Regions from separate parts of the Mesorhizobium sp. M7A.F.Ca.US.014.04.1.1 genome, predicted to be linked through region 1. Evidence: predicted binding sites of a transcription regulator. Region 1 holds the regulator's gene; the other holds the start of a gene.
What was found. The regulator LexA, encoded in region 1, represses DNA repair genes until DNA is damaged. The targets are predictions, from matches to a motif close to TGTTCNNNNTGTGTTCNG.

Region 1 (6,649 bases):
TAACAGACGAGAAAGTGATCTCGGCTCTAGCTCGAGATCAAGCTCTGTGTCAGCGGATGCGCCGGATCGGCAAGGCCGTCGACAATGTCGTAGTGATGCCGGTCGGGCTCGACCACGGTGCTGGTGGTGGCGCCAAGGCCGGTCCAGATGTTGGCAAGCAACGCATTCTGGCGCAGGAACTCGGCGCGCTCACCGCCGCCGGCCCAGCAGGTGATGCGGGCGCCATCCATCGGGCGCAGCAGGGCTGGGCTTTCAGCCAGCGCCTCCTCTTCGTCGATTGCCAGGTCCTTGTTCATGCCGGTGCGCATGAGCGGACGCAAATCGTGTAGACCTGAAATCGAAACGACATGGCGTATGCGCCGCGCCACATCCGGCGCCAGAGGCGTGGTTGTCGTCACCATCCGGGTGGCGAGATGGCCGCCGGCCGAATGTCCGGTCAGCATCAGCGGTCCGTCAACCATTGCCGCTGCCTTGCCAATCGCCGCCCCGACCTCCCGGACGATGCCTGCGATGCGTATGTCCGGGCACAGCGTGTAGGAGGGCATCGCAACGGCGAAGCCGCTGCCGACCGCGCCATTGGCGAGATGCGACCACAAGCTCTTGTCGGTCTCCAGCCAGTAACCACCATGGATAATCACCACCAGTCCTTTGGGCGCGGCCTTGGGAAGGAAAAGATCGAGCCGATTGCGCGGCCTGTCGCCGTAGGCGATGTCGAGCCGTGCCCGGCTCTCTGCCGAGAGCGCATCGCGGAATGCTGCCGCTGGCTCGGACCAGGCGGCTGGCCAACGGTCGCTGCCGGCAATGTTCGCGCCGTTGGCATAGGCATCATCCCAATCGACGATGTGACGTTCGAACATCTGCGCCCTCCCCCAAAACGGCATCGCTGTTGCGCTAGCAATGGCCAGCGCCACGCCATGCGTCAATGCTCCAGGGCAAAAACATTTTAGGCTTGAAACAAATTTCGACTGGTGCGATCCTGCCCGCACGAACAGCCGACAATGGGAGGTCTGCTGTGCTGCCCTCACCTGCAGATGTTCACCCTTTCGGCGCGCATCTCCGAGCAGGCGTGATGGGCAGCACGAAGCCTCCTCAGAGCAGGACCTTAGGATCCACCACATCCAGCCAAGGCGCATTGCGCACTGGCCAGGCAGCAGACGGGAGAGCGGCGACATGCTTGGGCCTTCAGCGCATATCGACACGTTCACGCGCGATCACCTGCCGCCGCCGGAGCAATGGCCCGATATACTGCTCGACGGCTTCGACTATCCCGAACGCCTCAACGCCGGTGTCGAACTGACCGACCGGCTGGTCGAGAAGGGCCTCGGCGACCGCACAGCCCTGATCGGCAATGGCCGCCGCCGCACCTACAAGGAACTGTCCGACTGGACGAACAGGCTCGCCCACGCGCTGGTCGAGAATTATGGCGTCGAGCCCGGCAACCGGGTGCTGATCCGCTCGGCCAACAACCCCGCCATGGTCGCCTGCTGGCTGGCTGCCACCAAGGTCGGCGCCGTGGTCGTCAACACCATGCCTATGCTGCGCGCCGGCGAACTGGCCAAGATCGTCGACAAGGCGGAAATCACCGTCGCGCTCTGCGACACCAGGCTGATGGACGAGATGACCGCCTGCGCCAAGGACAGCACCTTCCTCAAACAGGTCATAGGCTTCGACGGCACCGCCAACCATGATGCCGAGCTCGATCGTGCCGCTCTCGACAAGCCGGTGACATTCACCGCCGTCAACACCGGCCGCGACGATGTCGCGCTGCTCGGCTTCACCTCGGGCACGACAGGCGTGCCGAAGGCGACGATGCATTTCCACCGCGACCTCCTGATCATCGCCGACGCCTATGCCCGCGAAATCCTGGAGGTGACGCCGGACGACATCTTCGTCGGCTCGCCGCCGCTGGCTTTCACTTTCGGCCTTGGCGGGCTCGCTATCTTTCCCCTGCGCTTCGGTGCGGCGGCGACGCTGCTGGAGCAGGCGACGCCACCCAACATGATCCACATCATCGAGACCTACAAAGCCACGATCTCCTTCACCGCGCCGACTGCCTACCGCGCCATGCTGAAGGCCATGGATGAAGGTGCCGATTTGTCTTCGCTGCGGGTTGCCGTTTCAGCCGGCGAAACCTTGCCCGCTCCGGTTTTCGAAGAGTGGACGCAAAAGACCGGCAAGCCGATCCTCGACGGCATCGGCGCCACCGAAATGCTGCACATCTTCATCTCCAACCGCTTTGGCGACATGAAGCCCGCGTCGACCGGCAAGCCGGTCGGCGGCTACGAGGCGCGCATCGTCGACGACGAGATGCGCGAAGTACCGCGCGGCGCGACCGGCAGGCTGGCGGTGCGCGGCCCGACCGGCTGCCGCTACATGGCCGATATCAGGCAGAAGGACTACGTGCGCGACGGCTGGAACATCACCGGCGACACCTTCACGCAGGACGAGGACGGCTTCTTCCATTTCGCCGCGCGCTCCGACGATATGATCGTCAGCGCCGGCTACAACATTGCCGGCCCCGAGGTCGAGGCCGCACTTCTGTCACATCCCGACGTCGCCGAATGCGCGGTGATCGGCGCCGAGGACGCCGAGCGCGGCCAGATCGTCGAGGCGCATGTCGTGCTGGTGCAGGGCGTGGCGCCTGACGCATTGACGACCAAGCGCCTGCAGGACCATGTCAAGGCGACGATCGCGCCCTACAAATACCCGCGATCGGTGAAATTCATTGCTGCTTTGCCCAAGACCCAGACCGGCAAGATCCAGCGCTTCCGGCTGCGCACGGAGAAAGTCAATTGAGCGAGCCCTACGATCCGGCGTCCGAAGGCGCACAGATGTCGTTCAACGAGCGCATGTCGTACAGCGACTATCTGCACCTGGAGAAAGTGCTGGAGGCGCAGACACCGCTCTCGTCGGCGCATGACGAGATGCTGTTCATCATCCAGCACCAGACCTCGGAACTGTGGATGAAGCTCGCTTTGCACGAGATTGGCGCCGCGATCCGCTCGATCCGCGCCGACCGGCTTGAGCCGAGCTTCAAGATGCTGTCGCGAGTCGCGCGCATCTTCGAGCAGCTGAACAATGCCTGGGATGTGCTGCGGACGATGACGCCCAGCGAATACACCGAGTTTCGCGACGCGCTCGGCCAGTCCTCGGGTTTCCAGTCCTGGCAGTATCGCGCCATCGAGTTCATGGCCGGCAACCGCAACCTGGCCATGCTCGGCCCTCACAAGCATCGGCCTGACCTCAGCGGAAAGCTGGAAGCCATTCTGGCCGAGCCGTCGCTCTATGACGAAGCGCTGCTGCTTTTGGCGCGCAACGGATTCGACATCGGTGCCGATGCCAGGCGCACGGACTGGCGTGAGACGCGAACCGAGAATGAAGAGGTCCTGGTCGCCTGGCAGACTATCTACCGCGATCCGCAGCGCTACTGGATGTTCTACGAACTGGCCGAGAAGCTGGTCGACTTCGAGGATTATTTCCGCCGCTGGCGCTTCAACCACGTCACCACGGTGGAGCGCATCATCGGTCTGAAGCGCGGCACCGGCGGCACGTCGGGCGCTTCGTATCTGAAGAAAATGCTCGAGGTCGTGCTGTTTCCGGAGCTGTGGACGGTCCGCACCCGGCTCTGACATCATCGAAATGAGAACAGGCTCACCGAAGGGACGCTCTGTGGCGGAAACCCCTTCGCGAACAACCGGGGACTGACCATGAGTGGAATTCCTGATCTCGCCGCAGTCGAAGCGATGGATGCCACGGATCCGCTGCGGGCCATGCGCGACCGTTTCATTCTGCCGGAGGGGGTGATCTATCTCGACGGCAATTCACTGGGGGCAGCATCTCATGCCGTTTTCGGCGAGCTGCAGCAGGCGGCGACGCAGGAATGGGCCCGAGATCTTATCCGAGCCTGGAACACGGCCGGATGGTTCGAGATGCCGATCGAACTCGGCGACCAACTCGGACGCCTGATAGGAGCCGCGGCCGGCCAGACCGTTGTCTGCGACACGACATCGACCAACATCTACAAGGTGCTGCACGCAGCGATGGAGATGCGGCCCGGCCGGTCAGCCATCGTCGCCGAAGGTGACAGTTTTCCCACCGACCTGTACATCGCCGAAGGCGTGGCCTCGACCCGGGATGGCGTCCTGCTGCGCCTCGCGGGCGTCGACGCGCCGACCATCGAAGATCTGATCGACGAAAACGTCGCGGTGGTGCTGGTCAACCACGTCAATTACAAATCGGGTGAACTGCGCGACATGGCGGCGCTGACGCGCAGGGCTCATACGGCCGGAGCGCTGATCGTCTGGGATCTCTGCCACACCGCCGGCGCCCTGCCCGTCGAGCTCGATCAGGCAAATGCCGATTTCGCTGTCGGCTGCACGTACAAGTACCTCAACGGCGGTCCGGGCGCGCCGGCCTTCATCTATGCCGCGCAGCGCCACCACGGCGATATCAGCCAGCCGCTCAGCGGCTGGTGGGGCCATGCGCGGCCCTTTGCCTTCGAACGGGGTTATGTTGCCGGCACCGGCATCCGCCGTTTTCTGTGCGGTACGCAACCGGTCCTGTCGATGCGGGCGCTCAAAGGCGCGCTTGCCATCTGGAGCGACGTCGACATGGCGGCATTGCGAAAGAAGAGCGTCGCGCAGACAGAACTGTTCATCCAGCTCGTCGAAGCCAAGTGCGGCGCCTACGGTCTCACGCTGGAGACCACCCGCGACGCGACCAGGCGCGGCAGCCAGGTGTCGTTCCTTCACGACCACGGCTATCAAATCATGCGGGCGCTGATCGAGCGCGGGGTGATCGGTGACTTCCGCGCACCGTCGACCATCCGTTTCGGCTTCACGCCGCTCTATGTCAGCTACAAGGATGTGTGGCTGGCGGTTGAGGTTCTGGAAGACATTCTGCGCACGGGAGCATGGAAGGACCAGCGTTTCGCCGTCAAGGAAGCCGTTACCTGACGCACCGATCCCGGCGATCCGCCGTCGCTGCCCTCACTGCCTGGCAAATGACGGAGAGCTGAATTTCCAGCCAAAATGCCCAACTGACGTTGGCGTTTTGGCTCCGTTTCGTTCACGGCCAACGAACGTCCCGAAGGTTGCAATCGCCCCTTGTCGAGGTCGATCGACAGATAATGCCAAGCTTTGGTAGGGGATAAGCCACAGGTCATTAACCATAACAATTTCAATGTGAGCAGGCGCATTGCCGAAGGTGGCGCCCGTCGATCGTAACCCGCTGGCAAGCGCCAAATAATTTCAGCAGCCTTAACAAATTCATTAAACTTTAAACGGTTGCAGAACACAACTGGAACAGATAGTGTTTGTTCTGGGTTTGTTTTTCGATTCTGGTTTCAGGGAACCTGGGGGCCGCCATGCTGACACGCAAGCAACATGAACTGCTGATGTTCATCCATGAACGCCTGAAGGAGAGCGGCATTCCGCCATCCTTCGACGAGATGAAGGAGGCGCTCGACCTTGCCTCCAAATCCGGGATTCATCGGCTGATCACGGCCCTTGAGGAGCGCGGCTTTATCCGCCGGCTGCCCAATCGGGCCCGCGCGCTGGAAGTGCTGCGGCTGCCGGACTCCATCGCGCCAGGCCTCAATGCGGCAAAGAAGTTTTCGCCAAGCGTCATCCAGGGCAGTCTTGGTCAGGGTGGTGCTCTTGGCCGGCAGATCAAGCCGGCGCCTTCGCGGATGCCTTCGCCCGGCAATGACGACGATGCGGTCTCTGCCGTTTCGATCCCGGTCATGGGTCGCATCGCCGCCGGCGTGCCGATCGATGCCATCCAGCATCAGACGCATTCGATTTCGGTGCCGCCGGACATGATCATGGGCGGCGCGCACTATGCGCTGGAGGTCAAGGGCGATTCGATGATCGAGGCCGGCATCTTCGACGGCGACACCGTTATCATCCGTAACGCCGACACGGCCAGCCCCGGCGAGATCATCGTGGCGCTGGTCGATGAAGAGGAAGCGACGCTGAAGCGGTTCCGCCGCAAGGGCGCCTCGATTGCCCTCGAAGCCGCCAATCCAGCCTATGAGACACGGATTTTCGGGCCGGACAGGGTCAAGGTGCAAGGCAAGCTCGTCGGCCTGATCCGTCGCTACTGAGACGGCTGTGGGTTGACCACTGGCTTCTCGGGTTTCTTGAAGGGTGCCAGCCCCCTCGCCTCGCGAGAGTATCTGCGTTGCGTGTGCCAGGGCCGATATGGGCTGTCCACCGCGAAGCTGATCGTCGCCGGCGTGGTCGCCGATTGGCGATCGAAGAAGACCGCGGCACTGCCTTTGCGAGCCAGTTGCCGCTTGGTGATGACGAGAACCAGCGGGTTGTGACAGGCGTCATAGGCGGTGGCGTCGTTGACGACGATCAGTTCGGCGAAGCCGCAGGCTTTCCAGGTGTCCTTGCGGTCCTCGACATAGGCAATGATCGCACCGGACATGTGCCTGGCCACGCAAACGCCTGAGGAGCAATAGAACGGCGATCCCGGCGGTAGCTCAACGGCATCCGCGACGTCGAATTGCCCATCGCTGTTGTCGAACACTTCCGGAACGACGATGGTTTCCGATGTCAGCGCGCGTTTCCAGTTGTCGACGGTGAATTCGTTCGGCCGTTGCCGGCTGACGGCAAGCTCACCGCCACCGATCGGCAACGCC
Region 2 (2,782 bases), on a different contig from region 1:
GCAGGCGCCTCGATCCTGTCGGTGTTCGGCATCACGCTGCCGGCTTTCCGCGTCGCCGGCGGTTTCCTGCTGTTCTTCATCGCCTTCGAAATGGTGTTCGAGCGCCGGCAGGACCGCAAGGAGAAGATCGGCGACGTCGCCATCACCAAGGACATGATCCACAACATCGCCGCCTTCCCGCTGGCAATCCCGCTGATCGCGGGTCCCGGCGCCATTTCGGCAACTGTGCTGCTCTCAGGTTCCTTTCAAGGCTTTGCGGCGCAGGCGGCGCTGGTCGGCATCATCTTCGTCTGCCTTGCCATCACCTATCTGGTGTTCGTGCTGTCGGAACGCATAGACCGCATCCTCGGCCAGACCGGCCGCTCGATCCTGACCCGCCTGCTCGGCGTCATCCTGGCAGCACTGGCCGTGCAATTCGTCGCCGACGGCATCAAGGCGCTGATAGCGGGCTGACAGGCTGACGCGGCGAGAATCTCAAAGCCGGCTCTATCTCGCCGTCGTGTCGATGACCTCGAAATCGTGGGTAATCGTGGCGGTCTTGGCAAGCATCGCGGAGGCCGAGCAATATTTTTCGATCGAAAGGTCGATCGCGCGTTTCACCTTGTCGCTGGAGAGTTGCCTGCCCTTGACGACGAAATGCATATGAATGCGGGTGAACACTCTGGGTTCGGTTTCCGCCCGGTCGGCTTCGAGCTCGACAACGCAGTCCTCGACCGCGTCGCGCCCCTTTTCGAGGATGTGCACGACATCATAGGCCGAACAGCCGCCGGTGCCGATCAGCACCAGCTCCATCGGGCTCGGTCCCGGCGTCCTGCCTTCCGGTCCGGGCGCGGTTCCCAGCACCAGTTTGTGGCCGCTACCGGACTCGCCGACGAAGGTGCGTTCCTCGACCCATTTTACGCGTGCTTTCATCGAACTCGTCCTTCGCCATATTTCGTTGATCGCCATGTCGGCGTTCAGTTCGACAATGCAAAACCCCGAAAGTCCATGATGGACTCTCGGGGCGCAATGTTTGACTTAAGCCAAAAACAACATCTGCTGTTGCGATCAGAACGGGATTTCGTCGTCCAGTTCGCGCGACGAACCGCCACCGCCGCCGCTCTTGGCACCGCCACCACTGCGATTGAAGCCTTCGCTCGGGCTGGACTGGCCGAAATCGGAACCACGGCTGCTGCCGCCACCGGCATAGCCGCCGACTTGGCCGCCTTCACCCTGCCCGCGCGCGTCGAGCATCTGCAGCTCACCGCGGAATTTCTGCAGCACGACTTCCGTCGTGTACTTGTCGGCGCCGGTCTGGTCCTGCCATTTGCGCGTCTGCAGCTGGCCCTCTACATAGACCTTCATGCCCTTCTTCAAATACTGCTCCGCCACCTTGGCGATGCCCTCATTGAAGATGACGACGTTGTGCCATTCGGTCTTTTCCTTGCGCTCGCCGGAATTCTTGTCACGCCAGCTTTCCGACGTCGCAATGCGAATGTTGACGACCGGCTCGCCCGAGTTGAGGCGACGGATTTCGGGATCCGCGCCGAGGTTGCCGACCAAAATGACCTTGTTGACGCTACCCGCCATGATATTTCTCCGCGCTCATCCGAAACAAATTTTTTTGTCGCAGCACCTTACAGGCTGCAGGCGTCAGCCGCTTGCCGTGGCTGCCTTTACCCACAAGGTTTTTGTTCCCTGTTCGTTCTATGGTGCAGATGACGTTCTGTCAATGTTTGTCAGCAAGATGTAGTGTCCCGGCCGGAAATTTCCATGAAATCGGATCTGACCGGGGGCGATCAAATGAAGTCTGTCGCACATGAGGACCAGCAGCGCGAGCAATGGCGAGCAGGTGTGGAAACACGCATGCATGTGTCGGCCAGCAATGGTGCATCGCAACTTTGCATATTCGAGCAATGGGTCGAGCCCACGGTCGGCGCCCCAACGCATTGGCATCCCGTGGAGGAAGTGCTGACCGTTATCGCCGGTAGGGCTGAGATGTGGATCGACGATGAGCATACAGTCGTGACATCGGGCCAGTCTCTCGTTGTCCCCGCGAACAGGAAACACGGGTTCAAGAACGCCGGCACTGGAACGCTTCACATCCACGCCGTCCTTGCGTCGCCGATTTTCGAGGCGACGTTCGATGGGCCTGCCGGAATGGTGAGACGCTGGCTTCCGACAATCTCGTAAAACAGTGCTTGCCAAATCAATAAGTATTCACTTATGCTTTTGACATGATCGAAGCAGAGATTTTTCGCGCACTGGCCGACCCGACGCGCCGCGCCGTCTTTGAGCGGCTAGCCGCAGGCGAGATGAGCGTGTCGGAATTGCGCACCGGTATGACGGTGTCGCAGCCCGCGGTGTCGCAGCATTTGGCCGTCCTGCGTGGCGCAGGCCTGGTGGTCGAGCGGCGAGCCGGCCGCAACGCCTATTACCGCGCCGATCCGCAGGGGCTCGCTCCCTTGCTCTCCTGGATCGAACGCTACCGGACTTTCTGGCCGGAACGCATCGAAAGGCTGAAGGCGGTTTTGAAGGACATGGATCAATGAACGACAGGGGATCAATGGCCGACGAAAGCCATCGCGAAGTCTCTCCGGATGCGCTCGAGTTCGAGTACGACCTTGCCGAGCCGCCGGAAAAGGTCTGGCGGGCCCTGACCGTACCGGAATTGCTCGCCGCCTGGATGATGCCCAACGACATGAGACCCGAGATCGGCAACCGTTTTGCCTTCGCCGGGACGGGCGCGCCGATCGAATGCGAAATCCTCGACGCCGAACCCGAGAAGTTGCTGCGCTATTCC

Region 2: EOA22_RS29390 (single-stranded DNA-binding protein) is a predicted target of LexA. The motif match lies at 1,672-1,689, and genes of this name have one in related genera.

The regions. Positions count from the first base shown of each region.
Region 1 covers NZ_RZRW01000281.1:25-6,673, reverse strand. The annotation lists gene EOA22_RS18960 (alpha/beta hydrolase) at 27-857, opposite strand; gene EOA22_RS18955 (AMP-binding protein) at 1,171-2,796, shown strand; gene kynA (tryptophan 2,3-dioxygenase) at 2,793-3,629, shown strand; gene kynU (kynureninase) at 3,708-4,955, shown strand; gene lexA (transcriptional repressor LexA) at 5,366-6,106, shown strand; partial or broken gene EOA22_RS18935 (competence protein) at 6,100-6,649, opposite strand, start outside.
Region 2 covers NZ_RZRW01000655.1:47-2,828, forward strand. The annotation lists partial or broken gene EOA22_RS29380 (MarC family protein) at 1-453, shown strand, start outside; gene EOA22_RS29385 (OsmC family protein) at 487-912, opposite strand; gene EOA22_RS29390 (single-stranded DNA-binding protein) at 1,048-1,569, opposite strand; gene EOA22_RS29395 (cupin domain-containing protein) at 1,753-2,172, shown strand; gene EOA22_RS29400 (metalloregulator ArsR/SmtB family transcription factor) at 2,217-2,531, shown strand; partial or broken gene EOA22_RS29405 (SRPBCC domain-containing protein) at 2,528-2,782, shown strand, end outside.